3 regions of the Paenarthrobacter sp. YAF11_1 genome follow, and region 3 is predicted to be linked to each of the others. Evidence: predicted binding sites of a transcription regulator. Region 3 holds the regulator's gene; each other region holds the start of a gene.
The links. The regulator HrcA, encoded in region 3, represses chaperone genes, less so after heat shock. The targets are predictions, from matches to a motif close to TTNGCACTCGNNNNNNNCGAGTGCNAA.
Positions count from the first base shown of each region.

Region 1: the regulator HrcA is predicted to act here: its motif matches at 2,072-2,098, upstream of AB4Y77_RS05905 (Hsp20/alpha crystallin family protein).
Region 2: the regulator HrcA is predicted to act here: its motif matches at 9,516-9,542, upstream of groES (co-chaperone GroES).

Region 1 is NZ_JBFRDF010000003.1:66,180-77,093, reverse strand. Features, by position in the region: gene AB4Y77_RS05920 (VOC family protein) at 1-480, opposite strand, end outside; gene AB4Y77_RS05915 (hypothetical protein) at 638-1,015, opposite strand; gene AB4Y77_RS05910 (J domain-containing protein) at 1,012-1,422, opposite strand; gene AB4Y77_RS05905 (Hsp20/alpha crystallin family protein) at 1,645-2,067, opposite strand; gene AB4Y77_RS05900 (MerR family transcriptional regulator) at 2,211-2,642, shown strand; gene AB4Y77_RS05895 (hypothetical protein) at 2,751-3,356, opposite strand; gene AB4Y77_RS05890 (FG-GAP-like repeat-containing protein) at 3,660-5,546, opposite strand; gene AB4Y77_RS05885 (glycosyltransferase family 4 protein) at 5,704-6,870, shown strand; gene AB4Y77_RS05880 (UDP-glucose dehydrogenase family protein) at 6,867-8,261, shown strand; gene AB4Y77_RS05875 (RBBP9/YdeN family alpha/beta hydrolase) at 8,342-8,878, shown strand; gene AB4Y77_RS05870 (plasmid pRiA4b ORF-3 family protein) at 8,904-10,154, opposite strand; gene AB4Y77_RS05865 (hypothetical protein) at 10,268-10,768, shown strand; gene AB4Y77_RS05860 (M48 family metalloprotease) at 10,807-10,914, shown strand, end outside.
Region 2 is NZ_JBFRDF010000001.1:540,924-551,837, forward strand. Features, by position in the region: gene AB4Y77_RS02660 (acyltransferase family protein) at 1-940, opposite strand, end outside; gene AB4Y77_RS02665 (acyltransferase family protein) at 940-2,997, opposite strand; gene AB4Y77_RS02670 (DUF389 domain-containing protein) at 3,226-4,203, shown strand; gene AB4Y77_RS02675 (flavin-containing monooxygenase) at 4,116-5,306, opposite strand; gene AB4Y77_RS02680 (response regulator transcription factor) at 5,544-7,199, opposite strand; gene groL (chaperonin GroEL) at 7,377-8,990, opposite strand; gene groES (co-chaperone GroES) at 9,077-9,373, opposite strand; gene AB4Y77_RS02695 (hypothetical protein) at 9,567-9,929, opposite strand; gene AB4Y77_RS02700 (class I SAM-dependent methyltransferase) at 9,997-10,914, shown strand, end outside.
Region 3 is NZ_JBFRDF010000002.1:249,536-258,764, reverse strand. Features, by position in the region: gene lepA (translation elongation factor 4) at 1-767, shown strand, start outside; gene hemW (radical SAM family heme chaperone HemW) at 768-1,997, shown strand; gene AB4Y77_RS05250 (DUF4870 domain-containing protein) at 2,029-2,442, opposite strand; gene AB4Y77_RS05245 (DUF3097 domain-containing protein) at 2,564-3,415, opposite strand; gene hrcA (heat-inducible transcriptional repressor HrcA) at 3,593-4,600, shown strand; gene dnaJ (molecular chaperone DnaJ) at 4,651-5,778, shown strand; gene AB4Y77_RS05230 (16S rRNA (uracil(1498)-N(3))-methyltransferase) at 5,781-6,551, shown strand; gene AB4Y77_RS05225 (GerMN domain-containing protein) at 6,585-7,457, opposite strand; gene AB4Y77_RS05220 (PhoH family protein) at 7,882-8,964, shown strand; gene ybeY (rRNA maturation RNase YbeY) at 8,961-9,229, shown strand, end outside.

The DNA of each region.
Region 1 (10,914 bases), on a different contig from region 3:
GAGGGATTCGACCGCGTATTCCATTCCTGCATCGTATTCCGGGGCATCCCAGCGGCGGGCTGCTTCGTCGTCAGAGACGTCCTCCATGTGCGACATGATCCACCAGACGTTCCCCAGCGGGTCCTGGATCCGGGCGCCACGGTCACCCCAGGCGCTGTTGTCGAGGACCGAAACCGCGGTGGCACCCGCGGCGAGGGCGGCGTGGAAGGCGGCATCGGCGTCGTGCGTGTAAAGGCGAAGGTACGACGGCGTGACGGGCCAGTGCGGTCGGCTGTCGAAAGCGAGGACTACTGAATCGCCGATCCGGGTCTCCGCATGCCCGATTGTCCCGTCCTCGCCGACAACGCGGTCGATCTCCTCCGCGCCGAACGCCGCTGTGAGGAACTCGAACAATGCGTTTGTGTCGCGGGTGATGAGCCAAGGACTGACGCTGGAATAGCCGGTAGGGACTGTGCTGATGCTCGGGCTTGTCGCGGTCATGACTGTGTCCTCTTCGTCGGGAGTTCAGTACTTTCAGGCTACGACTCATTGAGGTCAGGAACCGTCCGCAATTGTGACTCCATCCGCGCCGAGGGGCGACGTCCGGCACTTTGAGGCGTTCTTACTGCCGAAAGCCAACCCCTCAAGTGCGCGCCCGCTAGATCTGGGGTCCGTAGATGAACTCCTTCGCGTGGTTGACAGCCTTCTTGAAGGCGTCGTTCCTGAGCGTCACCTGCTCCCCTCTGGCCCCGGTACTGGGTTCCATAAACGTGGTGGGGCCGGGCCGGAGCATCCAGATGTCCCCAGCTGGCGGCAGGTAAAACACGCCGAAGGAGCGATGCTCGGGGTCGTCGGTCCAGATGGGCACCACGGCAACCGCAGCGCCGGTGTCCGGGTTGATCCACTGGGCTCGGGGCATCGGCTGTTCGTGGACCTCGGGGTCCAGGAATGGGGCTGTTCCCCTCCCCCAGCGTTTCTCCAACCGTTCGTAGAACGCGGGAATGATGTGGCCGTCGTAGGGACGCCAGGCACTCATGAATGGCTCCTTGGTGTTCTGGGGATTCGCGACGAAGGTTCCCAACGGGTTGGACTAAACGACAACGGCGGCTGCACCCGGTCCCCCTCGGCAGACGCAGCCGAAGGGGCACGTTCGCTCCGGTGAACCCTTACCTTCACCGGCGTTCCGGGCACCCGGACGGGTATGCCCGAGCGCGCACGATCGTAAGCCGCCCGCTTCGCTGGGTCCGACAAAACGACGTACGCCTGCATGATGGCGTGCAGTTCCTGGAGGTCGGCCACGGAGGTGGTGTCGCCGTCGTCGACCTTTTGGCGTGTGTCCGGGTGGTGGGTCCGAAGCAGCGTGCGGTAGGCGCGCGTGATCTCGCGGGTCGTCGCGTCCGGCGAGACGTGGAGAGTGGCGTAGTGGTCAGGTTGGGTGCTCACTGCTGGTTCCGGTTTCTGCTGCGGATTTGGAGATGGCCCCCGGCTGAACCGGGGGCCATCACTCGGGAGACGACGTCGGGGGCCGCTTTTATGTGCGCTAATAAACGCTGTGACGTGGCGCGAAGCCTGCGCCCAACTATCCGCTGCGGCCGCTCCGTCGTTCCCGGTCCGGCGTCCGCTGGTCAGCCACCCCCGGGTGAGCCTTCCAGCGGACGGACGGGATCAGGCGTTAATTTCCTGCCTCTGCCCGTTGGAGGTGATTTCGATGCGGCGTGGCTTGGCCTTCTCGGCGACGGGGATCCGGAGAGTCAGGACACCGGCGTCGTAGTGGGCCTGGATGCCATCGGTATCGAGGGTGTCGCCCAGGATGAGTTGCCGGCTGAAGACGCCTTGAGGGCGTTCGGCGGCGATCATCTCGGTGTTCTCGCCCGCGGGCGACTTGCGCTCGGCCTTGACCGTGAGGACGTTCCGTTCAACATCCAGATCCACAGTCTCTGGATCGACCCCTGGCAAGTCGAAGGCTACAACGAATTGTCCGTCCTCCTGCCATGCATCCATCGGCATTCCGGCCGGGCGTGCTGTTGTGCCAAAAACCTGTTGGGCGAGCCTGTCGAATTCGCGGAACGGGTCAGTGCGCATCAGCATGTGGTTCTCACTCCTTTGATCTAGATGCTGATTCTGTTGTTCGTACCAGTCCTTCCGATCTGTGGTGGCTGGTATAGATTTTTTATAACACCAGTGAGAGAGTGGATGCAAGTATTTTTTCGGAAGATTTTTGGAGGGCTTTGATGGCAGCTTCGGATAGCGCGATTGCTGCTGAAGAGTACGACGGCGGACTGGCTGCTTCCCCGGCGGACGGCACCTCCGACAGTGGCCGGGACGCTCGCGGAGTCTATGCAATCTCGGTGGCGGCGGAACTCGTTGGCACGGGGCAGCAGAACATCAGGCAGTACGAGCGCAAAGGGCTGGTCACCCCGGAAAGGACCGACGGCGGTACCCGGCGCTACAGCGAGGACGACCTCACGACCCTTCGCAGGATCGGGGTGCTCCTGCATGAGGGGCTGAACCTGGCCGGGGTGAAGCTGGTGCTCGAGTTGGAGGTGGAGAACCGGGGGCTGACGGAGGACAACCGCGGGCTGGTTGACCACAACCGGGAGTTGCGGGCTGACAACAAGGGGCTGCGGAAGGATCTGAAGCGGGCCCGGGGTGGGGAACTCTAATAAGGCGCCTGCACAGTGGCCATTCGCGCACTAGAACGTGGCCGTCCCCCGAAGTGCGGCCACGTTCTAGTGCGAGTCAACTTGGGATTCTTTTGTTGCAACCTCGTGCTAGAAGGTCCATTCCCAACCGGTGCTACCGGACGTGAGGTGACTCTTAAAGATCAGTGTTCCGTGAGACTCAGGCACGTCCAGCGCAATTTTTCCGGTCACCTTCTCTGCGGGGCCAATACCCCGGCCGTTCTGGCTAATGCTCTCTTCGTCGGCCAAGCACATGTAAGCCCCTTGCGTGTTGAGGTCCCCGTTGAAGGTCGTCCCGTTTGTGCCGACGAATTTGAACATTCCGGCGTTCATGTCGAACTCGGAGTAACCCCCGCTGGGGTCAGCTAAAGCAGGGAAAGTCTCAATCGAGACGTCTAGGACTACAACGTGACCGTTCACCACTGGTTGCGGGTATGGGCCGGTGCAGGGAGCATCCGGCGTAATCGAATTGACGGTGAAGTTGACAATGCGCTCTGTGTCTTTGTTAGTAATTCCGGCCGACTTACCGACTTCTTTGATGAAGTTGCCCCGAGGCGACTTATCTGCAGCGGCCGTGGCACTCGGCGTAGTTGGAACCAAAGGTTCGACTGAAACGCTGGCGGCAGGGCTTGTGCTTGCTCCAGCGCAAGCAGAAAGGCTCAGTCCCAATGCAGCGGTCACAACCAGGACTGACATAGATCTTGTATTCATTTTTATAAACCCCATATGGTGCATGATGCGAATGATGTCTCGATATTCTCATGGGAGACGACTGGCAAATGACAGGCCGCGTGAATGTGACGAAATCCGATCGTTGGTACGGTGCCCGGTATATAGGGGCGACAATGCGCCAAAAGATTGCCGCCTACGTGTATTAACACCTAGAGGTGACAATGCGTCATATCGTCTGGATAGGTGCAGCAGGTCACTAAGAGATGTAGAAGGATGACGGGCCGCCTAGTTATGATGACAACGCTGACCGCCGATTGTTATGCACCCCTAAAGAATCGCCGTCATCCCGCCCCACCCCGTGCCAACGCGGGAAGCAGAAGGCCACGCCGAACCACCGGCACCGGAATACAGCCACAGCTCGCCGGCCGCGTTCCGCGCGAGGATGTCGGCTCGCCCGTCGCCGTCGAAATCGCCCGGGCCCACCAGGGAGTTCATGCCGTTCCACCCTTGGCCGGTGGCTTGTCGGGGCAGCCATCCGCTGATTCCAGTGGGCGGGTAGAGCCACAGGGTTCCCGCGCTGTCCCGGGCCACCAGGTCCGTAACGCCGTCGCCGTTGAAGTCATCAGCGCCGGTGATCTCAGACATGCCCGACCATCCGGACCCGACCCACATCCGAGGCAGCCAGCCGCCGTGGCCGTCGCCACGGTAGACCCACAGAGCGCCACCGCGGTCGCGGGCCACGACGTCACCAAAGCCATCGCCGAAGAAGTTGATGGGCTCGATGGCGCTCATTCCTTCCCAGCCGCTGCCCACCAGCACACGGGTTCCGAACCCGCCGGCACCGTTGCCGGGGTAGAACCACAGCAGTCCACCGCCGTCGCGGGCCATGACGTCGGCGGTGCCGTCGCCGTTGAAGTCGCCGGGGGCAACAAGAGCGTTCATGACGTTCCAGCCCTGCCCCGCTTGGACCCGCTGGAGCCATCCGCCGGACCCATTGCCGGGGTACAGCCACAGGACACCGGCAGCATCGCGAGCCAGCACGTCCGCGGCGCCATCACCGTTGAAGTCATTCTTGAGCGGGGCCGGTACAGTGCCGTCGATGACGGCGACGGAGGCGCTGCTGTTGTTGGCGACATAGACCTTGCCCGTCGCGGGGTTGACCGCGGCACCCAATGGATCTTGCCCCGTGAACACTGCTGATGCGGAGTTGTCACCATCAACCACGGTGACGCCCCGGCCGCTTAGCAACGCGTAAGCCTTGTTCCCGGCTGCGTTGACCACAATGTCCTTGATCCGGGACGGCGTTCTGAGCTCAGCTACTTGAGTTTGCGTGGCCCCGCTGATGACGTGCACAAACCCGTCAACGCCATCGCTGTCTCCAGCAACATAGACGGTGTTGGTCACAGGATTCACGGCCAGCTTGCCAACAAAGTTGTCGGTGGGAATCGCTGCCGTAACGGTGTCGGTCACACCATCGATCACGCGAACGCCCGCACCGTATCTCCCGAGCGTGGTGAAGTAGATCTTGTTGGTAGCCTCATTGATTGCCAGGTCAAGGATGCCGCCGGCTCCGATGGTGATGGTCGAGGTCACCACCCCGCCCGTCCCCAGGACACGGATGGTTCCACCGGACAGGATGTAGACCTTGCCGGTGGTCGTGTTCACAGCGATGTCCTGCGCACCCGCAGCGAGTGCCACCGATGAAGTTGTCAGGGCCGCGCCGTCGATCACTGTCACGCCGCTTTTGACGCCGACGTACGTCTTGTTGGTCACCGGGTTCACTGCCACTACCCCTGGGGAAGCGCCTACAGGCACCGATGTCACTGCTCTGGTGGCGCCGTCAACCACGGCCACAGCTCCGCCGATCTCGCTGACGTAAACCTTGTTGGTTGTTGGGTTCACGGCGACGTCCACGGGCATGTCACCTGTGTAGAGCTGACCGTCGGAGCTTCCGCCTGCCAGCACCTGAACTCCGTCGGATGAGACCACGTAGGCCTTGTTCGTCAGGGGGTTCACAGCGATTCGCCCCGGGCGTTCACCGACGGGCACGATGTCCGTAACAGCATCAGCCGCGGCCGGCGAGAGTGGCGAACCAACGGTTCCCAGCAACAGAGCCAGGCCCAAGCCGACGGCGACTGACCCCGCCGCTGCCCGACGCCGTCGTCGTACGTTTACTCCCCCAAGCGCGCGCGAACTATCCCCAGCAGCAACCATGGCAAAACCCCCAGAACTTTCGACGCCCAGCACGTCGGATACCGGAAGTCTACGCGGGCGCTCAGACAAAACAGAGAACCACCTGTTAACCAACTCTTCCTCTACAGGCCACCCGTTCTAACCCGCCCCGCCAACCGCCGCGACCACCGTGGAAGGCGTGAGGATCGCAATCGTCGCCGAATCATTCCTGCCATTGATGAATGGGGTAACCCACTCCATCCTGCGGGTGCTGGAGCATCTGCAGGAGCGCGGGGATGAGGTGATGGTGATCGCGCCGTCGACGTCGGACACTGATGTTTCGAGCGTCGAGAAGGGTGCCTATGTGCACCGGCTTCCTTCGGTGCCCCTGGCCGGTTACACGAATGTGCGGGTTGCGTTGGGTGGTGTGAATCGGGTCAAGCGAATCCTTGCCGATTTCTCCCCCGACGTCGTTCATCTCGCTTCCCCATTCGTCCTCGGCTGGCGCGCCGTGCAGGCCGCCCACCAACTCGGCATCCCGACCGTGGCGATCTACCAAACCGAGGTCCCCAGCTACGCCGCCCGCTATGGCGTGCCCTTCCTGGAGAACTGGGCTTGGAACCGCGTGGACAACATCCACCTCCTGGCCACCCGAACGCTTGTGCCGTCCACGTTCGCGCTGAATCAGTTGCGCGGACGCGGCATCCTGCGCGTGGACATGTGGCGTCGGGGTGTGGATACCGCGCGCTTCAACCCCGCTAAACGTTCGACGGCGTGGCGCAGCTCAGTGGCGCCCGACGGTCACCGGATCATCGGCTACGTCGGCCGGCTCGCCGTGGAGAAACAGGTGGAGGATCTTGCCGTGCTGGCAGATCTGCCCAACACGAAGCTGGTGATCGTCGGTGACGGCCCGCAGCGCGCGGCCCTTGAAGCTGCGCTGCCGGACGCTGTATTTACGGGTTTCCTCGGCGGGGATGCACTGGCCGAGGCGGTCGCGGGCTTTGACCTTTTTGTTCATCCCGGAGAGTTCGAGACCTTCTGCCAGACCATCCAGGAAGCCATGGCATCGGGCGTTCCCGTGGTGGCGACCGGCCGCGGCGGGCCCTTGGACTTGGTCGAAAACTCCCGCACCGGCTGGCTCTACGAGCCCGGAAACCTCCCCCAGTTGCGTAGCTATGTACAGGACTTGATGGGCGACGACGCAAAGCGCCGCGCGTTCGCAACGGCAGCAACCGCCTCGGTCCAGGGGCGGACGTGGCCTGTGCTCAGCGCCGACCTGGTCCGGCATTACACCGAAGTCATCGCCTCCTTCTCCCGCGAAAGCGGGCCCACAGAACTCACTTCAAGCAAAGGACCCTCCTCATGAAGATTTCCGTGATCGGCTGCGGCTACCTCGGCGCAGTCCATGCAGCAACGCTCGCTTCGATGGGCCACAGTGTGGTGGGCATCGACGTCGATTCCTCCAAGGTTGAACAGCTCAACAAAGCCGTAGCGCCCTTCCATGAGCCCGGTTTGGACGAGCTCCTCCAGGACGGTCGCACCACTGGACGCCTTGTGTTCACCACCGATTTCTCCGCCGCCGCCGAGGCCCAGGTGCACTTCCTCTGCGTGGGTACCCCGCAGTCCAAGACCTCCGACACGGCCGACCTCTCCTACCTGATGGGCGCTACGAAGAGCCTCCTCCCGCACTTGGCCAAGGGTGCCGCCGTCGTGGGTAAATCGACAGTGCCGGTAGGCACGGTGGAAACGCTCCGCGCGGTTCTGGCCCGACGCTCGGACGTGTTACTCGGCTGGAACCCTGAATTCCTGCGCCAGGGCACGGCAGTGAAGGATTCTCTGGTTCCCGACCGGCTTGTTTACGGCGTCCCCGGCGGCAAGGGCGCCGCTGCCGGCGCACCGATCACCGCGGTGCTGGATGCCGTGTACGAGCCGCTGATCAGCGCCGGCATCCCGCGGCTCGTCTGCAACTTCGCGACGGCGGAACTGATCAAGTCGGCGTCGAACGCGTTCCTGGCCACCAAGGTCAGCTTCATCAACGCGATGGCCGAGCTGTGCGACGCGTCGGGCGCTGACGTGAGCGAACTCAGCGAAGCGATGGGCCTGGACCCGCGCATCGGCAACCGATACCTGCACGCCGGGCTGGGGTTTGGCGGCGGCTGCCTGCCCAAGGACATCCGGTCGTTCCGCGCACAGGCACGCGAACTTTCAGTCCCGTCCGTGGATGAGTGGATGGCCCTGGTTGATTCGGTGAATCTGGACCAGCGTTCCCGCGCGGTGGAGGTGGCCCGCGAGATGTGCCGCGGCTTCCTGTCCGGCCGCACGGTGACCATCCTCGGCGCAGCCTTCAAACCCGACACCGACGACATCCGCGACTCCCCCGCCCTGGACGTCGCCCAGCAACTCGCCGCCGCGGGCGCACACGTCACCGTTACCGACCCCAAGGCCATCAACAACGCCTGGATCCGCTACCCGCAAATCCGCTTCGAAGCCGACACCAAACGCGCCCTCGAAGGCGCCGAACTGGTGCTGCTGCTCACCGAATGGGACGAATACGTCTTGCTGTCCCCTTCCGTTGTGGGGTCGCTCGTACGACGCCGGATGGTGCTGGACGCTCGCAACGTCCTGGACGCTGAGGCCTGGCGGAGTGCGGGGTGGACGGTCCGCGGGCTGGGGACGGGGGCTTCGGTTGTTGGTGCGGAGCGGGGCGAGGGTGCCGCTGCGACGCGTGCCGGCGGGAAGAAGCACGCGCGGGCGTAAGCGGCTGGAGCTGCTTCAAGGGCTGGCGTCGTCGCTCTTCCGGGAGGACGATGATGCCGACGGATAGTTCGGAGGCTCACATGCATGCGGTAGTAGTCCCTGGTATCAACGGCTCGGATGCGGACCATTGGCAGTCGCTCTGGGAGCGTTCCAGCGCCGGCTGGAAACGCATTTCTCCGGCGTCGTGGGATGAGCCGGAAGTGGACGACTGGATAGCGGCCTTGGATGCAGAGGTGGGAGACGGAAAACCGATCCTCGTCACCCACAGCCTCGGGTGCCTTGTCGCTGCGAAGTGGAGCTTCGCGAATGCAGGCCGTGTAGCGGGCATGTTTTTGGTTGCCGTCCCGGATCCGTTTGGCCCGAATTACTCTGACGATGGTCCTCGTTTCGGCGACGACGTATACGGGCGAATTCCGTTTCCAACACTGTTGGTCACCAGCAGCGACGACCCCTATTGCACACTCGAGCGGTCACAGCATTTTGCCGACAGGTGGGGGGCGACCCGGATCGACATCGGACCCCGTGGTCACATCAATTCCTCAAGTGGATTGGGTGCGTGGCAGGAAGGACGCAACCTGTTAGCCGCCTTTGGTGCGGGTCTCTCCGTGCAGCGTTAGCGGCGCTCAAAGTCGGCTCGGCGTGTCAGTCCATGCGGCTCTGAACCTCCAAGAGGAACTTAACGCCGGCGTCGGACAACCTCTCATTGACGCGGACCCAACCTGGGCGTTCCCATAGCTCCAGTCGGTGCAGGTTCCGTGTGACGTCGTAGTAGAGATCGCTCGCCCAAGACAGCGGAATCTCACCGCCGGTTCTGGTTCTCAAACCTCCGTGATGAAGTGCGGCCTGGATCACTTGGTCTCTAAGTCCGTAGGGTGGCTCGTCTCCAATCAGCACCCAATGAACGAAGAGGGGCGTTGCCATTCGCTCTGCATCTGTGCCTGGGTTCGCGAACTGGTCGGCCAGGAAATCCCACAGGGCTTCTGGATCCTCGGCCAGTTTCCGTCCCCTTGGCGTCAGGAGCAGCCTGTCCTTGAGCTTCCGCAGAAGCTTCCACTCCTGCAACTGCTCCCGAAGATTCCGGATGGGCAACGTGCTCACCTCGACCCGTCCAGCCGACATCCATTCATCGTCCCAGCCAAGCTCGGTCATGGCACGCTTGACGAAGGCCGGCTTCAAGTATCCGGCAGAGGTCAACGGCAGACCGTCGTGCTGGGCTTCCTGGAGAAACCAGAGGATCGGACCCAGAACGTCTTCGTAGTCCGCAACCGTCACCTCGCCAGGCCAGAACCGCTGCGCCAAACTGCGCAGCTGCCCGTTGATCGCGACCAGATCACAAGCCGTGGGATCGAACTTCGAGATTGGCTCCTGTGTTACGTACTCAAGCCATCCAACGGCTTCCCTGTGCTCGGGATGCTTGGGGTTGGACACGACGGTCACCACGTTGGCATAGCCACCCACTCCCCCGGAATCCTCGATAGGTCCCCGCATCGCACCGTCAAGGCAGGCGATGGTGTTCTCGTGCAGCTCGGCCGGGCCCACAACCTCGATGTCGTGTGTCCAGCTGTCGCCGAAGTCGTACTCGTACAGGAGGTCTGAAACTCCTGGCTTCTGAGGGTCAAACAACTCCAGCAGTCGCACGGCTGCCGGGTCTTCGGCACCCTCGGGACCGTCGCCGTCGTCGACATTCATGAAGATGCGCTTCGTGCCCGACCGGTCATTGCCCGCGACGGCATACAAGTGGGAGTTCTTCCACCCGAACGCGCACTGGATGGCGCCGTGCAGCTCGGCAACGGTGGCACTTTCGGGAAGGACCAGCTGACGCCAGATCAGCGGCTCCGTATCGCTGATTGAAAGGCGAAGCTCGACGGCCGGAACAGTCTCGGGCGAATCCATGAAACAAGTCTGCCAGCTTGAGGTCAATGACCTTGTGGTCCCCCCACCGTCAGGCGGACAATGTGTCCCACGGCGGACCTCCGAGTCTGTTCGATTCTCACCAAGGGGGCACCATGGGAGAGCTTGGCACGGACATCCCACTGGGCGAGACACGTGATGTGAGCACTGAACTGGCCCGGCTGATGATCGAGCGGGCTGCCCCGGATGAATTGCTCACCTTCGACGAAGTCGCCGACGAGTATTACGCGGATCCCGAATCCACTCTGAACCCGGCCAAGAATGATGAGGCCGTCGGCTTCGGTCTGGAGTTGGCGTTGCTGGCACCCTTTGCTCTCGCCGTGGCCCAGTTCATCATCGGTTTCCTCGGTGACTTGCTCCGTGATGTGGCCAAGGACGCGGTGAAGGATGCCGCCAAACCTGCAGTGACGGGAGCCGTTCGCAGAGTGTTGCGGCTGGGCTCCCCACAGGATTCCACCAGCGCAGCGATCGAACTCACCGCGGAACAGCGCGACCGCGTCTTCGCTGCCGCCAAAGAGCAGTCCAAGCGCCTGGGCCTCGACGAAACCAAGGCAGATCTGCTGGGAAACGCAATCCTCGGGGTCCTCAGCAGGTGATTCTTCCTTCGAGTTCCAATCCTTAGAAGGCGGTCAGCATGGGCCAGAAGCCGTTGGCGCCAGCAGTTGATCGTCGTCGGGTCAACGTACTCGCCCTCCCCGCACCCACCACTGGCCTGTACCTTCTCTTCATTGCTGCACTTCTG
Region 2 (10,914 bases), on a different contig from region 3:
CCAGCGGCCGCGAGCTCAGGATACGGTCCACACCGAAACGGCTGGTGCTCTGCCCGGCGATGATGACCGCCGCGGCGGCGAGCGTCGGCCAGAGCGCGATAAAGCCGGGGAAGGATCGGTCCACGGTGAGGACCAGTCCGCAGGCGAGCATGGCGGTAATACCGGCCCACCCCAGGAATACGCGGAGCCGGCGTCCGGGCTTCAGGTACGGAAGAGCGAGGGCGAGCAAAGAGCCCAACGCGAACTCCCAGAGGCGGGCACGGGTATCAAAGTACGCCACGGCCTGGTTGTTGGTGGTCTGATCGATGGAGTACACCAGAGATGCCACGAAGACGGCCCCGAAGGCCACGAAGAGGAGCGTCCGGTGGGTTACTGCCTTCCGGTCCGGGAAGAGCTTGGCCACCTGCGGCTGCAGCAAGGCAACAGCGGCGAAGACCAAGGGCCACAGGATGAACACCTGGCCCTGGACGGACAGGGACCAGAAATGCTGGAGCGGGCTCGCTCCCGAATGATCCTGGGCGTAATAATCCACAGCGGTGTCTGCCAGCTGCCAGTTCTGCCGGTAGAGCAGCGATGCCCACGCCTCCGCAAGGACATCCGGCCACCGGCTCTGCGGGATGAAGGCCCAAGTAGCAGTCAGGACCCCCAACAAGACCACGACGACGGCGGGCAGCAGCCGCTTGAAGACATGCAGCCAGTGCCGCAGGAGCCTCAGAGGCTTCCCGTTCTCGAGTTTGCGTGTGAAGGACAAGGTCAGCAGGAATGCCGAAATGAGCAGGAAGACGTCAACCCCGCCGGAGACCCGGCCAAGCCAAATATGGTAGGCGGCCACCATCAGCACAGCCAGGGCGCGCAGGCCTTGGACCTCCGGGCGGAAGCCGGGCTTCGCCGTCGTGCGTTTCTCCCGGGCAGGTGCCGTCACTGCTGTAGGTGCGTCCATCATCGCTGCCACCCGGTCGCGGCAAACCACCTTTCTTCAAACATCTCGGCCATGCTGGTCACATACGTCCTGGACAGGTGGTTGTCGTCCAAATACACGAACACGTTTCCTACCACGCTGGGGCAGGTGATGCCGTCGCAGAGGAGGTCGGTCATGTCCAGGAAGGCTGCGTTGCCGAACGTTCCCTGCACGGCTGCGAAGGGGCTTTCCGCGGCAAGGACCTCGGGCTGGTCGGACTTGCAATCAGCGCTGTCAACGCCTTTGGACAACGCACATTCGGTGACGTTGTAGTCATATCGGGGGTTATCGCGGATGGCCACCACCTCGATGCCGAGGTCGTTGAGGTTGGTCACCGTCTGTTCAAAGCCGTACACCAACTGCTCATCCGGTGACGACGGGGACGCCATGGTTCCCACCATGAAGACAGTGTCCGGCGCCTTCTCGGCTGCGTAGCGGAAAGCGGCCGCGTTGAAGTCGTTGCAGCCGGAATCGGCGTCCGGGTTCTCCGGCATGAAATGGCATCCGCCCAGCAAAAGGGCAGTCACCTTCCAATGTTCCGCTTCGGCCAGCGGGCCCAGCGCGGCCAGCCACTGCTGGGAGTGGGAGTCGCCCAACACCAGGATTTCCCTGTCGGCGTCTTCCCCCACGTTGTTCTGCTGGCACTTGTCCTGCAGCTGCTTGTCCTCCGGTTTGGCATCGCCCTCGCACGGACCCGACAACGTTGCCCAGTCTTCCGGAAGTTGCTCAGCGGTGGGCAGCGTCTTGGCGCCATCGCTGACGAGGTCCACGTACCCAGGGACCAGCGCGTGGGCACCGGGGTTGTCGTTGAACGCTTGGGCCTGAGCTGCTTTGAGGTCCAGGTCCTGCTTGTACTGGAAACCCAAGAGCGGCGCGCACGCCACGGCAAGGCAGGCTGCGATGGCGATGGCCGAACGGCGGCGCTTGACCTCGGGCCACGTCCATTCCCGGAACGGCTTCTCCACATACTTGGTGGTCAGGAACGCCAGCACCAGCGACAGTGCGATGATGACCGTTCCAGACAGCCAACCTGCATGGTCCTTGCCGCTCCACGCCAGGGCGATCACCAGGATGGGCCAGTGCCACAAGTAAAGGGCATAGGAGTTGTCACCCAGCCGGACCAGGAATTTTGAACTCAGGATCCTGTCCACGCCCAAACGGCTCCCGGTCTGGCCCGCGGCAATCACGGCAACAGCGGCCAGCGTGGGCCACAAGGCAACAAACCCGGGGAATGCTGTCTGCACCTGCAGCAGGACGCCGCAGCTGAGCATGGCGGCCACGCCGATCCATCCCATGATGACGCGGATGGGTTTGGCGAAGTTCAACCCCGGGAGAATCAGCGCCAGCAACGTGCCCAAGGCGAACTCCCACAGGCGCGCAAACGTATCGAAGTACGCTACCGCCTGGTTGGTGGCCGTGAAGATGACGGAGTAGGTGAGGGAGAGGACAAAAATAATCGCAAAAACGTACGCGAGAGTGGCCCGGTACCTCAGGCTGAACCGGCGGCAAAGAACTGCGACGGTGGCGAAAATGACGGGCCAAAGGATGAACACCTGGCCCTGGATGGAGAGGGACCAGAAGTGCTGGAGCGGACTGGCGAGGCTGTGGTCGGTTGCGTAGTAATTCACCGCCAGGCCCTGCAGGAGCCAGTTTTCGAAGTAAAACAGTGAAGCCCACGCCTGGTGGACCACCTCTACCCACCTCGTGGGCGGAAGGAAGGCAAACGTCGCCGCGAGCGTGGCCAACAGAACCACCACGACGGCGGGAAGCAGCCGCCGGAACAGGTGCAGCCAGTGCCGCAAAAGGTCCATGGGCCGGCCCTGTTTATACCGGCCGGTGAACTGCAGCGTCATGAGGAAGGCAGAGATCAGGAGGAACACATCGACGCCGCCGGAAACCCGTCCGATCCAGATGTGGTAACTGACCACCATCAAGACGGCGAGGGACCTAAGACCTTGGATCTCGGGACGGAATTTCGACTTTGCAACGGGTCCGGAAGACCGCCTGCCGGCGCGGGCAGGGGCTGGGATCGTTGGCATAGTCACGTTAGGCAGTTCCTCAAAAGCTGTGGCACAAAGCATCAATCATACGCGGTTTGGTGGCCCCCACCCAGCCGGGACCGTCTGATGGACCGACTTCCGAGGGTCAATTAGTTCAGGCCCAGCTATGCATTTTCCCAGTCCCGCCGGTGCGTGGCCTGTGCTTGAATCACGGCCAAGCGCACGTGACGGAACTATCCTGGAGCCGGGCCGGAGGAAAGGAAACCCATGATCGTGCAGCTGCGCCTCTGCGTACCGGCAGAGATGTCCGACGCCGTCGTGAGGTGTTGCTCCGACCAGACCGGAGCCGCCGAGGTAGCCGTCCACGAAGGTGCTTCGGTGGTGCCACCCGGCGATGTCATCATCGTTCAAATCGCCCGGGAATCCGCGGAAGAACTGATCGAGCGGCTTCATGCCCTCAAGGTCCCGGACCTGGGCTCCATCTCCATATCGTCACCCGACCTGGTCTTGTCCAAGCGCGCTGACGACGCCGAGGCATCCGCTCCCGGTGAGTCGGCCGATTCCGTCATTTGGGACGAGGTGTCCAGACAAACCGGCGAGGACTCGAAACTGACATGGAGCTTCCTGGCATTTTTGGTGATTGCAACGCAGTTGGCGGCGATCGGCATTGTGACCGATTCCACGATCGCGATTGTGGGCGCAATGGTGGTGGGACCAGAGTTCGGACCGCTCGCCGCGTTGGCAGTGGGGCTGGTGGAACGGAAGTGGCGGTTGGTACGTGCCTCGTTGCTCGCGCTGGGCGTCGGTTTCCCGCTCGCCATGCTGGTCACGGCAGTTGCAGCGTGGCTCTCAGTGCCGCTCGGATTGTTTCCGGGCGACACGCTGGAGCGGGGATCAGCCGTAGAGTTCATCTACCACCCGGGTCCGTACTCACTGATAGTGGCCGCACTCGCTGGTGCGGCTGGAATGCTGTCCATGATCAGCCACCGTTCCTCGGCGCTGGTGGGTGTGTTCATTTCCGTCACGACTGTTCCGGCTGCAGGCTACGTTGCCGTTGCGTTGGTTCTGGGTGAATACAGCAAAGCGGCCGGATCAGCAATGCAGCTGGCACTCAACCTGGTGGGCATCGTGTCAGCTGCGGCTGGGGTTTTACTGTTCTACCGGCTCATCGGCAAGCGGGTTTCCTTGGCCCGGCGACCCTCCGGCTCCGGACGTCGCTCCGTTGCCAACCGGCGGGCCAGGTAGCGGGCATCCCGGCAGACCCCGGGAAGCGTTGCCGAGGCTGCCGCGAAGAGGAACTCCTGACCGATGAAGAACACTCCGGGAACATCGTTTGCCACTCCCCTGGTCTGCCTCGGTTCACCCTGTTCGTCGAAGACCGGCAGTTTCACCCACGAGTACTCCTCGTGATACCCCGTGCACCAAATAACGTTCGCGGCCTCCACCTTTGTCCCATCGTCCAGGACCGGTAAGCCTCCCGAAACGCCCGCCAGCCTTGGAACCAACCGCACCCCCGCGGCGGCCAGGTCCTTGGTCTTGGTCCGGATCAGTGGCGCCGCCATGGATTTGAACCCCGGGGCGGCCTTGCGTCCGATCGGCGTGTTGAGCGTTAGAACACGGACCCCCAGGAACTTCACTACTGGCAAGGCGAAACGAGCCGCTGCCCTGCCGTGCTTCATAGGCATTTCGCCGCTTGGCTTCCCTGCAAGAACGGTGGAATGCGACCCTCCAACGTCAAGGGCGATCTCCGCCCCCGAGTTTCCAAGCCCTACCACCAGCACTGTTCCCTCCCTCAACTGCCCCGGGTTCTTGTAGTCCTGGGAATGCAGCTGGACTATGTCCGGATCCAGCTCTCCTGCGAACGGGGGCCGTTTCGGAAGATGGTGCCCGCCGGTAGCAATCACCACGTTGCGCGTGCGCCAGAGCCGGTCCCCTGCCGCGACAACAAATCCCTCCCCCTCGGATCTGATGTCCTCAACATGGACACTGGACACGAACGGGAGGTCGAAACGACGCACATAGTCCTCCAGATAGTTGGCCAGTTGATCTTTCGTGGGGAAGGCAAGGCGGTCTCCGGGGAAAGGCCAGCCGGGAAGTCCGTCATATTTGGCCGGTGTGAACAGTTTGAGGGAGTCCCAGCGTTGACGCCAGGCATCCCCTGGCCTTCCATGCTGATCCAGAATGAGGAACTCCCGGCCTTCCTTGGCCAGCCAGTATGCGAGCGCGAGCCCGGCCTGGCCACCTCCCACGATGATGGTGTCCAGGTCAGTGTGCTGCTGGTCTGGGTGCTGCTTGTCTATGTACTTCCGGTCTGTGTCCGTGCGGGCTGGGTGCTGCTGCGACTCCATGGCTGGTTGTCCTTCCGTTCTTGGTTCTGCGGGGTCCTGATACAGCCAAGCTATGAGTCCAACCCCTCCCGTCGCGTCGGCAGAAAGACGCATCCAGTTCCACACGGCATGGGTATTTATGCGCAGTAGGTGAGAGTGGGATCGGCCGAACCACACGGGATCTGAGAGAGGGACCGGCCGAACCACACGGGACGTGAGATAGGGACCGGCCGAACCACACGGGACGTGAGAGAGGGTTCAGTGGATCAGGCCGTGCTCGAAGGCGTAGCTGGTTGCGGCTGACCTGGACGGTACCGCGAGCTTGGACAAAATGTTGCTTATGTGGCGTGCCACGGTCTTTTCGCTGAGGTACAGCTCCCGGGCGATGATCCGATTTGAATGTCCAGCGGCCACCAGCCGCAGGACTTCCATTTCCCTGCCCGTCAGCGACGACTGGCCGTGGGGCTTTTCGCCGGCGAGTTCCAGCACGTCCGCAACCGCTGGTGTTGCCCCGAGATCCGCGAAGTCGGCCTTGGCCGCGGCAAACTCCATGGCGGCCGAATCCGGGTCTCCCAGCAGTGCGCAAGCACGGCCGGCAAGCACCCTGCACCGGGCTGCCTGGTAGGGCGCCTCCAGGCTGTACCAGATCCGCCAGGCTCCCCGAGATTCGCGGAGGGCAGCCGTGGGGTCACCCTCGGCCAGCAAGACCTGCGCCGCCGCGTGCGAAGCGAGCGCCAACTCCAGGGGACGGCTGGCCGCCTGCAGGGCTCCGGATACGGCGTGCAGTGGCCCGGATAATTCGTCCAAAGCTGCCCTCGCCGCAGCCACGTCTCCCAAGGCGAGCTCAATCTCGACGACGGCGGGGAGCAATCGTCGACGATTGGCCGTGTCTGCTTCTGCCAAGGCACGCCGCATAGTGGCTTGCGCCTGGGACGCCCTGTGCTGCGCCAACTGAAGCAAGGCAATGCCGGGAACTGGCTCAAAACCTGTCCCGGCCGCAGTAGCGTAGGCTTTCGCAGCTTCGTCAAGGAATCCTTGCAGCCGCAGTACATCGCCTTGCTGGTACCAGGATCCGAACGTCGCGTCGGGGTCGCCCTTCCTGACCCGGCCTTCGGCGGCGCGCGCCACAGAGAGTGCCTCGTCCCATGCCCCATGCAGGATGAGCAGCTCGGCCCGGTACGCCTGGCATTGTCCGCTGAACATCACCATGTCCGGGCGTTCACCACACCAGCGTTCCAATGCTGAGGTCCACTCGTGGGCACGCCTTACATCATGCGAGAGGCGGCAACTGCCCAAGACTGCACAGTAGATGATGCCCGCTGGTATGGGCGAAACCTCCCCCGAGGTGACCGACACCATGACTTCGTCCAGGAGTTGGAGCCCGTCCTCCACGTTTCCCAGGGAGACACGTGAGGTACCTACACCGAGCTGCCCCAGCGCCTGAAGGTCTTTGTCATGGAAGGACTGGCCCAGTTCCAAGGCCCGGCTGAACATTTCATGGCCCGTCCCCGGGTTGCCGGATCGAAGCGCGCCCAGGGCAGCGGGAATGAGCAGGTACCCTTCGGCGGCGCATGGTCCGGCCATGCCGTCCAGCAGGTGCCTGGCGCGGGACAACCAGCCATTGCCCTGGGCATGCTCGCCCATGTCCATCAGGAACATAACCAGCCACGCGGCACAGCGGGCCGCACTGTCTGTATCCCCCATGGTCAGGAATTCGTCGTGGGCTCGCGCGAGGTACTCCACGCTCTGCGCGTTCAAGCCAAGCAGCATCGCCACGGAGGCGGCCAGCTCGATGTCCTGGGGAGGCAGGCCGCCCTCGGAATCGGCGCGGACGAGGCAATTCAGGGCATCGTTCCAGCGGCGCTCGTGAAATGCTGAGCGTCCCAGGTCCAAGTCTGTGTCCGGAGCTGTCATGGCTCACCTGCGGGTGGGTGGCGGCCCGGGTGATGCCCGTGCCGCAGCTTTTAGCGTCAGGTTACTGCCGTCGTCGAACGCTCACAATAGCTTGGGCAGGCATGCCTGCCGGCAGTCTCCATGACGCACGAAGCCCCGGCCACGCGAACGTGACCGGGGCTCCAATGAAACAGCCTGCTAGTGGCTGTGACCTGCGTGTGCGTCTTCGTCCTCAGCCGGCTTCTCGACAACCAGGGTCTCGGTGGTGAGAACCAGGGCAGCGATGGAAGCGGCGTTGCGGAGAGCCGAACGGGTGACCTTGACGGGGTCGATCACGCCAGCGGCGATCAGGTCCTCGTACTCGCCGGACTTGGCGTTGAAGCCGTGGTTGGCTTCCAGCTCGGACACCTTGGCAACGACAACGAAACCGTCGAAGCCGGCGTTCTGTGCGATCCAGCGCAGCGGCTGAACCAGGGCGCGGCGGACGATGCCCACAGCAGCTGCTGCGTCACCTTCCAGCGCCTTGACGGCCGGGGACTCGTCCAGTGCCTTGAGAGCGTGGATAAGAGCCGAACCGCCACCGGAAACGATTCCTTCTTCGAGGGCTGCACGCGTGGAGGAAACAGCGTCCTCGATGCGGTGCTTCTTTTCCTTCAGCTCAACCTCGGTGGCTGCGCCAACCTTGATCACGCCGATGCCGCCGGCCAGCTTGGCCAGGCGTTCCTGCAGCTTTTCCTTGTCCCAGTCGGAGTCCGTCCGGGTGAGCTCAGCACGCAGCTGTGCAACGCGGTCAGCCACGTCCTCAGCCGTGCCGGCGCCGTCAACGATGGTGGTGTTGTCCTTGGTCACCGTGATGCGGCGCGCGGTACCGAGTACCTCGAGGCCAACGGTGTCCAGGCTCAGGCCAAGGTCCGGGGAAACAACCTGGGCGCCCGTGAGCGTGGCGATGTCCTGGAGCATGGCCTTGCGGCGGTCGCCGAAGCCCGGAGCCTTGACGGCAACAACGTTGAGGGTGCCGCGGATGCGGTTGACGATCAGCGTCGAGAGGGCTTCGCCTTCGATGTCTTCAGCAATGATGAAGAGCGGCTTGTTGGCCTGCAGGGCCTTCTCCAACAGCGGCAGGAAGTCCTGCAGCGAGGAGATCTTGCCCTGGTTGATCAGGATGAGGGCGTCCTCGAGGACGGCTTCCTGGCGCTCTGCGTCGGTGACGAAGTACGGGGACAGGTAGCCCTTGTCGAACTGCATGCCTTCGGTAAGGACCAGTTCGGTCTGCGTGGTGGAGGACTCTTCAATGGTGATGACACCGTCCTTGCCAACCTTGCCGAACGCTTCGGCGAGGAGCTCGCCGACTTCGTCGCTCTGCGCGGAGATGGCTGCGACGCTGGCAACCTGGGTGCCTTCAACTTCGCGGGCGTTCTCCAGGAGGCGGGCTGCGACGGCTTCAACGGAAACCTCGATGCCGCGCTTGATCTCGCCCGGAGCGGCGCCGGCGGCAACGTTGCGCAGGCCTTCCTTGACCAGGGCCTGTGCAAGCACGGTGGCCGTGGTGGTTCCGTCGCCTGCGACGTCGTTGGTCTTGGTGGCTACTTCCTTGGCCAGCTGTGCGCCAAGGTTCTCGTAGGGGTCGTCAAGCTCAACTTCACGCGCGATGGTGACGCCATCGTTGGTGATCGTGGGAGCGCCCCACTTCTTGTCCAGCACGACGTTGCGGCCGCGCGGGCCAAGCGTCACCTTGACAGTGTTGGCGAGCTTGTCGATACCGGCCTCAAGAGACCGGCGGGCAGCATCGTTAAAAGCAAGCTGCTTTGCCATGGTTGTGTCCTTTCAAGACAGAAAACCCGCACCGCTGACGGTCGGAAATGATTTCCAACGCGACGGCGGTGCGGGGCTCCGGGAAGTTACTTTACGACGATCGCAAGGACGTCGCGGGCGGACAGAACGAGGTACTCGTTGCCGCCGGTCTTGACTTCGGTTCCACCGTACTTGGAGTAGATGACGACGTCGCCAACAGCTACGTCAACCGGTACGCGGTTGCCGTTGTCATCGAAGCGGCCGGGGCCGATTGCAACAACTTCGCCTTCCTGCGGCTTTTCCTGTGCGGAGTCCGGAATGACCAGGCCGGAAGCCGTGGTCTGCTCTGCTTCGAGCGGGCGAACAACAATACGATCCTCAAGAGGCTTAATCGAGACCGACACTCGGACTCTCCTTTTCATGAGCTGATTCATGGACTAAGAACTAGGGTGCCGGAGCGTACATCCGCCGTCGCGGTGCCGGAAGACGCTTGGCATTTATTAGCACCCTCCAGGGGAGAGTGCTAACTAGACTCTATGTAAATCGTTAGCACTCGGTCAAGGTGAGTGCCAGCATTTCGTCATGGGTGAACGCCGGTCACCGGCCCGTAAGGTCATCGAGGTCGTAGTCCTGGCCGTCGTCATCCTCGTCCAGCGGGGCATTGCCGCGGTTCCGGTACAGGAGTACGGCGGCCGCAACAGCAACGACGCCGGAAATCACCAGGGTGATAATCCCACCGGTGCGGGCGCCGCTGTAGAGCTCGCGGATGTCCCGCGCTTCGTCGGTGGCATCGTTGACGCTCTTGCCTGCGACGGAATAGGTGGCCGCGTTGAAGGAATCCAACGCGAAGATGATGATCAGCAAGCCGACGCAGACCACAGCGATCACGGCCCCCGCTATGAGGGCGGGTCGCGCGAACTTCAGCATGGTGGAGGGTTGCGGGGCTGCGGTGTCTTCCATGAAAACAACCCTATCGGGCTGATTCGCCCGTCACGTTGTCAAGTGCCGCGCCGTTAGGCTTGATTCCATGCCTCACGCACCGCAGGAACAGATCGCACCCTTGCTGACCACTGAAGGATGGGAACTCCTGGCCTCCTTGGGGCCCTACCGCGAGGCCGACGCTTTCAGCACCAACGCTGATCTCCGCAAAGCCGGCCACTCCGCCGAATTGGTGGCAGCAGTCCTGACGCAATCACGGCTGCGCACCCGCGCCGAGGCGAAGTTCGGCGAGTTCGCCCGGCAGATGCTGTTCACCCAGGCAGGCTTGGAGCAGGCCACACGGTTGAACGTTGCAGCCCGGCACGCAGAACGCTTCGCCAAGGCAGGCATTTCCCATGTGGCCGACCTCGGATGTGGCCTCGGCGCCGATTCCATGGCGATGGCGTCCATGGACATCTCAGTGACCGCCGTTGAGATGGATGAAACCACGGCTGCCTGCGCCACCATCAACCTCATCCCGTTCCCGCACGCCACCGTGGTGCACTCCGATGCCACATCCGTGGATCTGGACGGGATCGACGGCGTGTGGCTGGATCCTGCACGCCGGACGACGTCCACGTCGGGGACCAAGCGGATTTGGGACCCTGAGGCCTTCTCTCCTCCTTTGTCCTTCGTGGAGAAGCTGGCAGCTACCGGGCGCGCCGTCGGCGTCAAAATGGGGCCCGGCATCCCCCATGACTCCGTTCCCTCCGGCTGTGAGGCCCAATGGGTCTCGGTGGGCGGGGACGTCACCGAAGTGACCCTGTGGTTCAACGCCGTGGCCCGCCCCGGCGTGCGCCGGGCGGCCCTGGTCATTGGCAGCCAGGGCGCCGCTGAAATCACCAGCGGCGAGGACTTCGACGCCGGTCCGGCAGCCGCCGTCGGGCCTGTTGAAGGTTTCTTGTACGAACCGGACGGCGCGGTCATCCGCGCAGGCCTGGTGGCCGACATCGCCGAAAGGCTGGGC
Region 3 (9,229 bases):
AAATTACCCGTGAGCGCCTCGAACGTGAGTACAACCTGGACCTGATCTCGACGGCTCCTAACGTCGAATACGAGGTGACACTGGAGGACAAGAAGGTCATCCACGTCACGAACCCCAGCGAGTACCCCACGGGCAAGATCTCCGAGGTCCGCGAGCCCATGGTTTCCGCCACCATCCTGGCTCCCAACGAGTTTGTTGGATCCATCATGGAACTGTGCCAGAGCCGCCGTGGCCAAATGCGCGGCATGGACTACCTCTCCGAGGACCGCGTGGAGCTCCGTTACTGGATCCCTTTGGCGGAAATTGTGTTCGACTTCTTCGACCTCCTGAAGTCCAAAACCCGTGGCTACGCTTCGCTGGATTGGAAAGCAGACGGCGAGCAGGTTGCAGACCTCGTCAAGGTGGACATCCTGCTGCAGGGTGAACAAGTGGATGCCTTCAGTGCCATCACCCACCGCGACAAGGCCTACGCCTACGGCGTGATGATGACCGGCAAGCTCCGTGAGCTCATCCCGAGGCAGCAGTTCGAGGTGCCCATCCAGGCAGCCATCGGATCGCGCATCATTGCCCGTGAGAGCATCCGGGCCATCCGCAAGGACGTTCTTGCCAAGTGCTACGGCGGTGACATCACCCGTAAGCGCAAACTGCTGGAAAAGCAGAAGGAAGGCAAGAAGCGCATGAAGATGGTGGGTCGCGTGGAGGTTCCCCAGGAAGCATTCATCGCAGCCCTGACCACCGACGAGTCCAAGGACAAGGCCAAGAAGTAAATGCCCAGCGTCCTACCTTTGGGCGATCCGGCACCTGCGGACGGAGTACTTCCCCCGCAGGTGCTGGACGGCGTGGAGCACCGTAACTTCGGGCTCTACGTCCATATCCCGTTTTGTGCCGTTCGCTGCGGCTACTGTGACTTCAATACCTACACGGCGACCGAGCTTGGCGGCGGGGCCTCCCAGGATGCCTACGCCACAACCGCGGTGTCCGAGCTCGACTTTGCGGCGCTGGCATTGGATGCCTCCGGGCTGCCCCGACGGCGCATGAGTACAGTCTTCTTTGGAGGCGGTACGCCCACGCTCCTCCCCGCGGAAGACCTGGCACGAATCCTGCGGGCCGCCGTGGACCACTGGGGACTTGAGCCCGGCGCCGAGGTCACCACCGAAGCCAATCCCGATTCCGTCACCCCCGAGTCCCTGAAAGTGCTGGCTGACGCCGGATTCACCAGGGTTTCCTTCGGCATGCAATCGGCCGTCCCGCACGTTCTGAAGGTCTTGGACCGCACCCACACCCCCAGTCGAGTGCCGCTTGTGGTCCAGTGGGCCCGTGAGGCCGGACTCGCGGTGAGCCTGGACCTCATTTACGGTACGCCGGGGGAGTCCATGGCGGACTGGCGGTTATCCCTTGAGACAGCACTGTCCTACGAGCCCGATCACATCAGCGCCTACGCATTGATCGTGGAAGATGGCACCAAGCTGGCGGCCCAGATCCGCCGCGGTGAAGTGCCCGGAATTGACGACGACGATCACGCGGCCAAATACGAATTGGCCGATTCGTTGATCTCCGAAGCTGGTTTGAACTGGTACGAGGTCAGCAACTGGTCCCGGACATCCGATCAAGCGTGCCGGCACAATCTGGCCTACTGGCGGGGCGATGACTGGTGGGGCGTCGGCCCCGGTGCGCACTCCCACGTAGGAGGTGTCCGGTGGTGGAACGTCAAGCACCCCACAGCGTACGCAGGACGGTTGGGCGCAGGAAGCTCACCGGCGGCGGGCCGGGAAACCCTGGACGCCGAAACCCGGGAAGTCGAGCGCATCATGCTGGAAGCACGGCTCGGTACAGGCCTTGAAGTGGATGCTTTGGACGCGTTTGGCCGCCATGCAATGGCAGGGCTGATCGCCGACCAACTGGTTGATCCTGCGCAGGCGTTCAAAGGCCGGCTGATCCTTACGCTGAAGGGCCGGCTGCTGGCTGACGCCGTAGTCCGGAGGATTCTCCCCGACTAACCACACGTCCGCTTGAAAAGCGGGGGGAGGGTTACTTGATCCAGCGCAGGTTGAGCTTGTAGCGGTGCGGCTGGCCGTGGTTGACGCGGATTCCGGCCGAGACAGAGAAGCATGTCAGGGCTACCCAGATGCCAGTGGCGATCACGGCAAAGACGTTGCCTACTACCGGCAGCAGAACCAGGATGTTGGCCAGAACCGCAGCGATGGTGGGAGGCAGCGTAAAGTTCAGTGCTTCCTTGGATTCCTGTGCCGTGAAAGGTCCGCGGTCACGGAAGATCAAGTAGATCAGGAGCGATGGCAGGCATCCCAGAATGCCGCCAAAGTGTGCCAAGGTAGCCCACTGCCTGTCCTCGCTGGCGGTCAGTGGCAGCGCATTTGCAGGCGCGCCATGGTACTGGGGCTGGCCTGCGGCGCTGCCCGGTTCTTCAGGAGCGTTCTCTGCCACGGTGTGTTCCCTTTGCTGTAAAGATGGTGCGGTGTTGCTGTCCCAGAATACCGGCCCCGGCAGGCTTCCCGGGACAAGCGCCACGATGACACGTCAGTTGCTGCTGCTTTGAGGGCAATGGTCAGGGAACTGTGAGGAAATCGATGACTTCCTCCACGCGGCCCAGCAGCGAAGCTTCGAGGTCGGCGTAGCTGCGAACCGCTCCGAGAAGCCGTTGCCAGCCCAGTCCTATGTCCTCCGCGGTCTCGTGGGGCCACCCGAAGGCGGTAAGAATCCCGGTCTTCCAGTCGGTGCCGCGGGGCACGGACGGCCAAGCCTCAATTCCCAGGACTTTGGGCCTGATGGCCTGCCAGACATCGATATAGGGGTGTCCGACGATCAGGACATTTCCCGCGGCTCCAGGCACAGTCATGGCATCAGCTGCGATGCGGGACTCTTTGGAGCCGGCCACGAGGTGGTCCACCAGGATGCCGAGGCGCCGGCCGGGACCGGGGTTGAAGGCGGATATTACCGACTTGAGGTCATCGACTCCGTGCAGGGGCTCCACCACAATGCCCTCGACGCGGAGATCGTCGCCCCAGACTTTCTCGACGAGTTCGGCGTCGTGTTTTCCTTCCACCCAAATGCGGCTGGCTTTGGCCACCTGGGCGCGTTGACCTTGAACCTTCACCGAACCTGATGCCGTGCGCCCCGCCTGAACGGCCGGCGTCGGTTGCCGTGGGGCCGGGGGCATCAACCGGATGGGCTGCCCCTCGAGCAGGAAGCCAAATCCGAGTTGGAACGACTTCGTCTTCCCCCGTCTGTCCTCAAGGGACACAATGTGCATGCCGCCGGTTTTCTCGACCCGGGTGACTTCGCCCACCCAGCCTGACTGGACGTCTTCGAGGACCATCCCGCGTTGGACGGCAACCTCCGGCAGTTGCCGTTTGGCCGGAGCTGACAGATCCTGCGGACCCCACGTGTCGAAAGCCAAGGAGTTCCTACCTTTGTGCTGGGTTGTATAGTGCAGTGCTGATTTGCGCTGGGTTGGGACGGGAAAGTTCAATGCTAGCAACGGGGTGGCTCATACTAGACTGGTTAGCACTTGGGCATGTTGAGTGCTAAGTGGACCCGGTCCCAGAGACCACGGCAGTCGTCAGGAGGTGGAGCAATGAGTGAGCCGCGCAAGTTGGAAGTGCTGCGTGCCATCGTTGAAGATTACGTGCATTCTCGGGAGCCTGTTGGATCGAAGGCCCTTGTTGAACGGCACCATCTCGGTGTTTCAAGCGCCACCATCCGTAACGACATGGCCGTTTTGGAAGAAGAAGGCCTCATTGCAGCGCCGCACACCAGTGCCGGTCGTATTCCCACCGACAAGGGCTATCGCCTGTTCGTCGATCGCATCTCCCAGGTCAAGCCCCTTTCGGCCGCCGAGCGGCGGGCCATCCATTCGTTGCTTGAAGGCCCTGATGATGTCGACGACATCCTGGAGCGCACCGTAAGGCTCCTGTCGCAACTGACCAACCAGGTCGCCGTCGTGCAGTATCCACACTCGAACCGCGCTCTGGTACGGCACGTTGAGTTCGTCCTGTTGGCGCCACAACAGGTTTTGGTGGTGCTGATTGCCGATACCGGCAGCGTCGGCCAGAAGGTCATCGATGCTGGTTCGGACGTGGGCGACGACGCTTTGATGCGACTGAGATCCCGCTTCCTGGGCAGCATCGCAGGGACACAACTGGCCCTGTTGCCGCAGGTGCTTCCGTCGGTGATTGCCCTGTGCCCGCCGGAGCTTCGGGGACTGGCCCACACATTGGCCAACGGGCTGCAGGCCCTGAGTGACAACAGCCGCGAAGAACGCATCCTCATGGCCGGTACGGCCAACCTCGCCAGGTCCAACGTGGACTTCCCCTTGAGCATTGGCCCGGTGCTGGAAGCTCTTGAGGAACAAGTTGTCATGCTCCGGTTGTTATCAGACATGGGGGATGACCCCCGTGGCGTCACCGTGAGTATCGGCCGGGAAAATCCCTACGACGGATTGGCAGAAGCTTCCGTTGTCGCCACCGGGTACGGCTCCGGCGCCAAGGTGGGGATTCTGGGGCCAACCCGCATGGATTATCCAACGACCATGGCCGCAGTCCGGGCCGTGGCCCGTTACCTTTCACGCATTCTTGGCGGCTGAAGGCCGTCCCGAAGAAACATCCGCAGTACAACAAGGAAGAGATACCGACTTTGAGCAGCCACTATGACGTTTTGGGAGTCTCGCCGGAAGCCACCGGGGAAGAGATCAAAAAGGCGTACCGCAAGTTGGCGCGGAAACTCCACCCGGACGTAAACCCAGGTGAAGATGTCGCGGAACAGTTCAAGGCCGTGACCCATGCTTATGAGGTCCTGTCCGATCCCCAGAAGCGCCGCGTCTACGATGCCACCGGCAACGAGAATGGAACGGACAACGGGTTTGGTGGCGGATATTCCGGCCAGGGCTTCGCGTTCCAGGACATTTTCGATACGTTCTTTGGTGGTGGCGGCGGTCACGGTGGGCCGGCCTCCCGTGTGCGACGCGGCCAGGACGCACTCATCAGCGTCCGCATCGACCTTAAGGACGCCGTTTTCGGTGTCAACAAGAAGCTTGAAGTGGACACGGCCGTGACCTGCCCCACCTGTGACGGCAGCTGCTGCCGCCCGGGCACCCATCCGGAACGTTGTGACATCTGTGGTGGCAGTGGCCAGGTCCAGCGGGCTGTCCGCTCCATCCTCGGCCAAGTTATGACTGCCGCCCCTTGCGGTTCCTGTGAGGGCTTCGGCACGGTCATCAAGGACCCCTGCAATGAGTGCAACGGCCAAGGCCGCATCCGCAGCCGTCGTTCGCTGACCATCAAGGTTCCTGCCGGTGTTGCCACCGGTACTCGCATCCAGTTGTCCGGCCAGGGTGAAGCAGGGCCCGCAGGCGGCCCGTCCGGCGACCTCTACGTGGAGATCCGTGTCAACAACGATTCCATGTTCATGCGCGAAGGCGACGACCTCCACGCCACCCTCAGCGTGCCCATGACGGCCGCGGCGCTGGGTACGGAGTTGCAGCTGGATACCTTCGACGGCGCACAGGACATTGACGTGAAGGCCGGAACCCAGTCAGGCGAGATCATCACCCTCCGGGGCCTGGGTGTCACGCACCTGCGTGGTTACGGCCGCGGCGACCTCAAGGTACACCTCCACGTTGAAACGCCGAGCAAGCTGGATCCGGCGCAGGAAGAATTGTTGCAGCAGCTCGCCAAGCTTCGCGGGGAGCAGTTCACCGAAGGAAAGCTCGTGGCCAGCGGCGGGATGTTCGCCAAGCTTCGGGACAAGCTCGGTAACCTGTAGCGGTGAGCAACCCCGTTTTCTTCACCTCGGCCGGCAGCCTTGGCGATGTCGGCGCCGGCGGTACCTTCGTGCTGGAAGGTCCGGAAGCGCGGCACGCGGTTACGGTCAAGCGACTTGTGGTGGGAGAGCCAGTCGACATAGCCGATGGGGCCGGCGCGCGGTTGACCGGCACGGTCGCCGAGGCCGGGCCCGCGGGCCTGATTGTCACTGCCTCCGACGTTGTCTTTGAAGACCTGCCGGACGTCCGCTTGGTGCTGGTCCAGGCCCTGGCCAAGGGCGACCGTGACGAACTTGCCATCGAGACAGCCACGGAACTCGGAATTGATGCTGTGCTTCCGTGGCAGTCGGAGCGTTCCATTGTTCGATGGAAGGGCGATCGCGCCGCAAAGGCCCACGCCAAGTGGGAGTCCGTGGTCACCGCTGCCGCCAAGCAGGCCCGGCGGGCGTGGATTCCTGAGGTGAGGTCCATGGTGGACACTGGGTCCTTGGCGAACGCTGTTGCCCAAGCTGACCTTGCCATCATCCTGCATGAAGACGCGAAGAATCCCTTGCGGACCGTCCTTGAGGAGTTGGCGGCAGCGGCAACCAACGCCAGCGCTCCCCGCGAGGTGCTGCTGATTGTGGGCCCCGAAGGCGGGATCTCACCCCGCGAAGTAACGCGGCTTAGTGATGCCGGCGCCGTGACGGCACTCTTGGGGCACCATGTCTTGAGGTCCTCGACGGCAGGACCGGCCGCCGTCGTTCTTGCCAGCGACATCCTGGGACGCTGGTAGGAGCGGCCTTGGGCCGCATCCGGCCCCGGGCAGCTACCCGACCCTGAACAGGCGGGTGTCGGTGCTGGTCGCGATGGCGTTGCCCGCGTTGTCTACTTGGGAGACGCGTACCTCGTACTGGCCGGCTTTCAACGTGGCACCAAAGGTGAACAGGCCATACTGCCCGGGTTCGCCGGTGGCTTGCGTTTGGCCCGTGAGAAGGCTGGCCTTTTCGCCCTTGCCGTTGTCCTGCAGGACCTGCCAGGCGATGGGCTTGGAGCTGTCAGTGCTTCGACCGTTGAACTTGACCAGTCCGGTGGGCAGGGTGGTGTCTTCCTGCGGATCGATGATCCAGAGCGGGGCAACCAGGGAAGCGTCGCGCGTCATTGGTTCCCCCAGCTGCACTTGCCCGAACGCCATATAGTCCTTGTGGCCATCGACCAGGATGACTACTTGGATCTGCTGGCCTGAATTGATGAGCCCTGAGGACGAGGCTGCGGCGGTCGCCGTGTAGACGAGTTGCTGCACTGCCCGCTGCGCCATGCCGGCGTCCAGGTTCGAGTTGAAAGCATCGCGGGAAATATCGACTGTGATGACGTTTTTGCCCGAAATGGAGGTGGCCAGGCTGGCGGGTTCCTGCCAGGGTGTGAAGAAGTCATGATCCAACGGCTTTTCCGCCATCATGATCCTCAGCGCTGTGGTCACAGGATTTCCGTCGCCGGAGATATCCCTGAACTCGCGGTAGAGGTAGACCTCTTCCTTGCTCCGTCCAATCCAGTAGACCGGGATCTTGGTGGAGGCCTGGGTGGTTTCGAGCGGGGCGTTGCTGGCCGGGGCTTCCTGGACGGTCAGCGGCGGCGGAGTGGAGGTGGCCTGGGTGCCACCGCCGTTGGCGATGCAACCGGTCAGGAGGAGGACAGCGAGCATAGCCGGCACGGCAACAGCGGACTTGGTCCGCTTGTTCGCGCCATGAACGTTGCTGGCTGTTTTCTTGATGGTTTTCCTGTCCTGCCCTGCATGGTTTGGCAGCCATTTGTTGGCTGGCGTGCGGGGTTCAGTTTCCACCCGCTATGCCAGCTTGGCACATCGTCGACGGCGGTCGGCCGGGTTTCCGGGGGAGGCCGCCAACTGAAACATGATTGATACCGGCTTGATGCCGAGTTGAGACAAAATGTCCGTACCGGCCCCGGGTGCCCAATGAGGCTGCCGGGAGAGGTCCATCAAAGGCCGGGCTGGCGTAGGATTGAAGACATTCCGGCATGAACGCGGGCAGTGTAAGCCCGCAGCTAATGTCGAATCGATGGCGTTATTATCGACCAACCGGAGGAGAAAAGGCCTGAGGGCCAGCACTATGAGTGAATCTTTGAACGGGCGGCTCAGGACCGGAAACGGCAACCAGCCGCCCAACGAGTTCCCGCACACTTTACCGGGCACGCGCACGGAAGTCGTCACCTTCGACAACTCCGACCAGATGGTTCACTCGTTGGGCAGCCATGACGAAGCCTTGAGGTACATCGAGGAACAGTTCCAGGACGTCAACTTCCATGTCCGCGGCAACGAGCTCTCCATGACCGGGCCATCCACCGTCATCCCCCGCGTCATGCGCCTCCTCGAGGAAGTCCGCGGGTTGGTGGCAAAGGGGACTGTGGTGACGCCGGACGTCCTCCAGCAGCTGGTCTCCCTGCTCAGGGCCCAGTCGGTGCAGAATCCTGCTGATGTGCTGACCCACAACATCCTGTCCAGCCGTGGCAAGACCATCCGTCCGAAGACACTTAACCAGAAGAACTACGTGGATGCCATCGACGCAAACACGGTGATTTTCGGTATCGGTCCAGCTGGCACGGGCAAGACCTACCTGGCCATGGCCAAGGCCGTGCAGGCACTGCAGATGAAGGAAGTCAGCAGGATTATTCTGACGCGGCCTGCTGTGGAGGCAGGGGAGCGGCTGGGGTTCCTGCCCGGTACATTGAGCGACAAGATCGATCCGTACCTTCGACCGCTCTATGACGCCCTCCACGACATGATGGATCCGGAATCCATCCCACGGCTGATGGCTGCGGGCACCATTGAGGTGGCGCCTTTGGCATACATGCGCGGACGCACGCTCAATGACGCCTTCATCATTCTTGATGAAGCGCAGAACACCACACCCGAACAGATGAAGATGTTCCTGACCCGCCTCGGCTTTGGTTCAAAAATGGTGGTCACCGGCGACGTCACCCAGATCGACCTTCCGCTGGGCGCGACGTCGGGCCTTCGGATTGTCCGGGAAATCCTGACCGGCATAGACGACGTCAATTTCTCTATTCTTGAGGCGGCCGACGTCGTTCGGCATCGCCTGGTGGCCGACATCGTATCCGCCTACAGCACTTGGGATGACGCGCATCGCAAAGACGCGTCAGGCACACATTACAAACGTGGAGAACGTCAATGAGTATTGAAGTCAACAACGAGTCCGGTGTGGCGGTGGACGAAGCCCAGCTGGTGACGTTGTCCCGCTTCATCTTCGAACGGCTCTACATCCATCCGCAGGCGGAGCTTTCCATTCTCCTGGTCGATGAACCCGCCATGGAGAAGCTCCACATCGAACTGATGGATGAGCCCGGGGCCACTGACGTCCTGTCTGTTCCCATGGACGAGCTCACGCCAGGCACCCCGGGCAAGCCAACCCCGCAGGGAATGCTGGGCGACATCGCCAT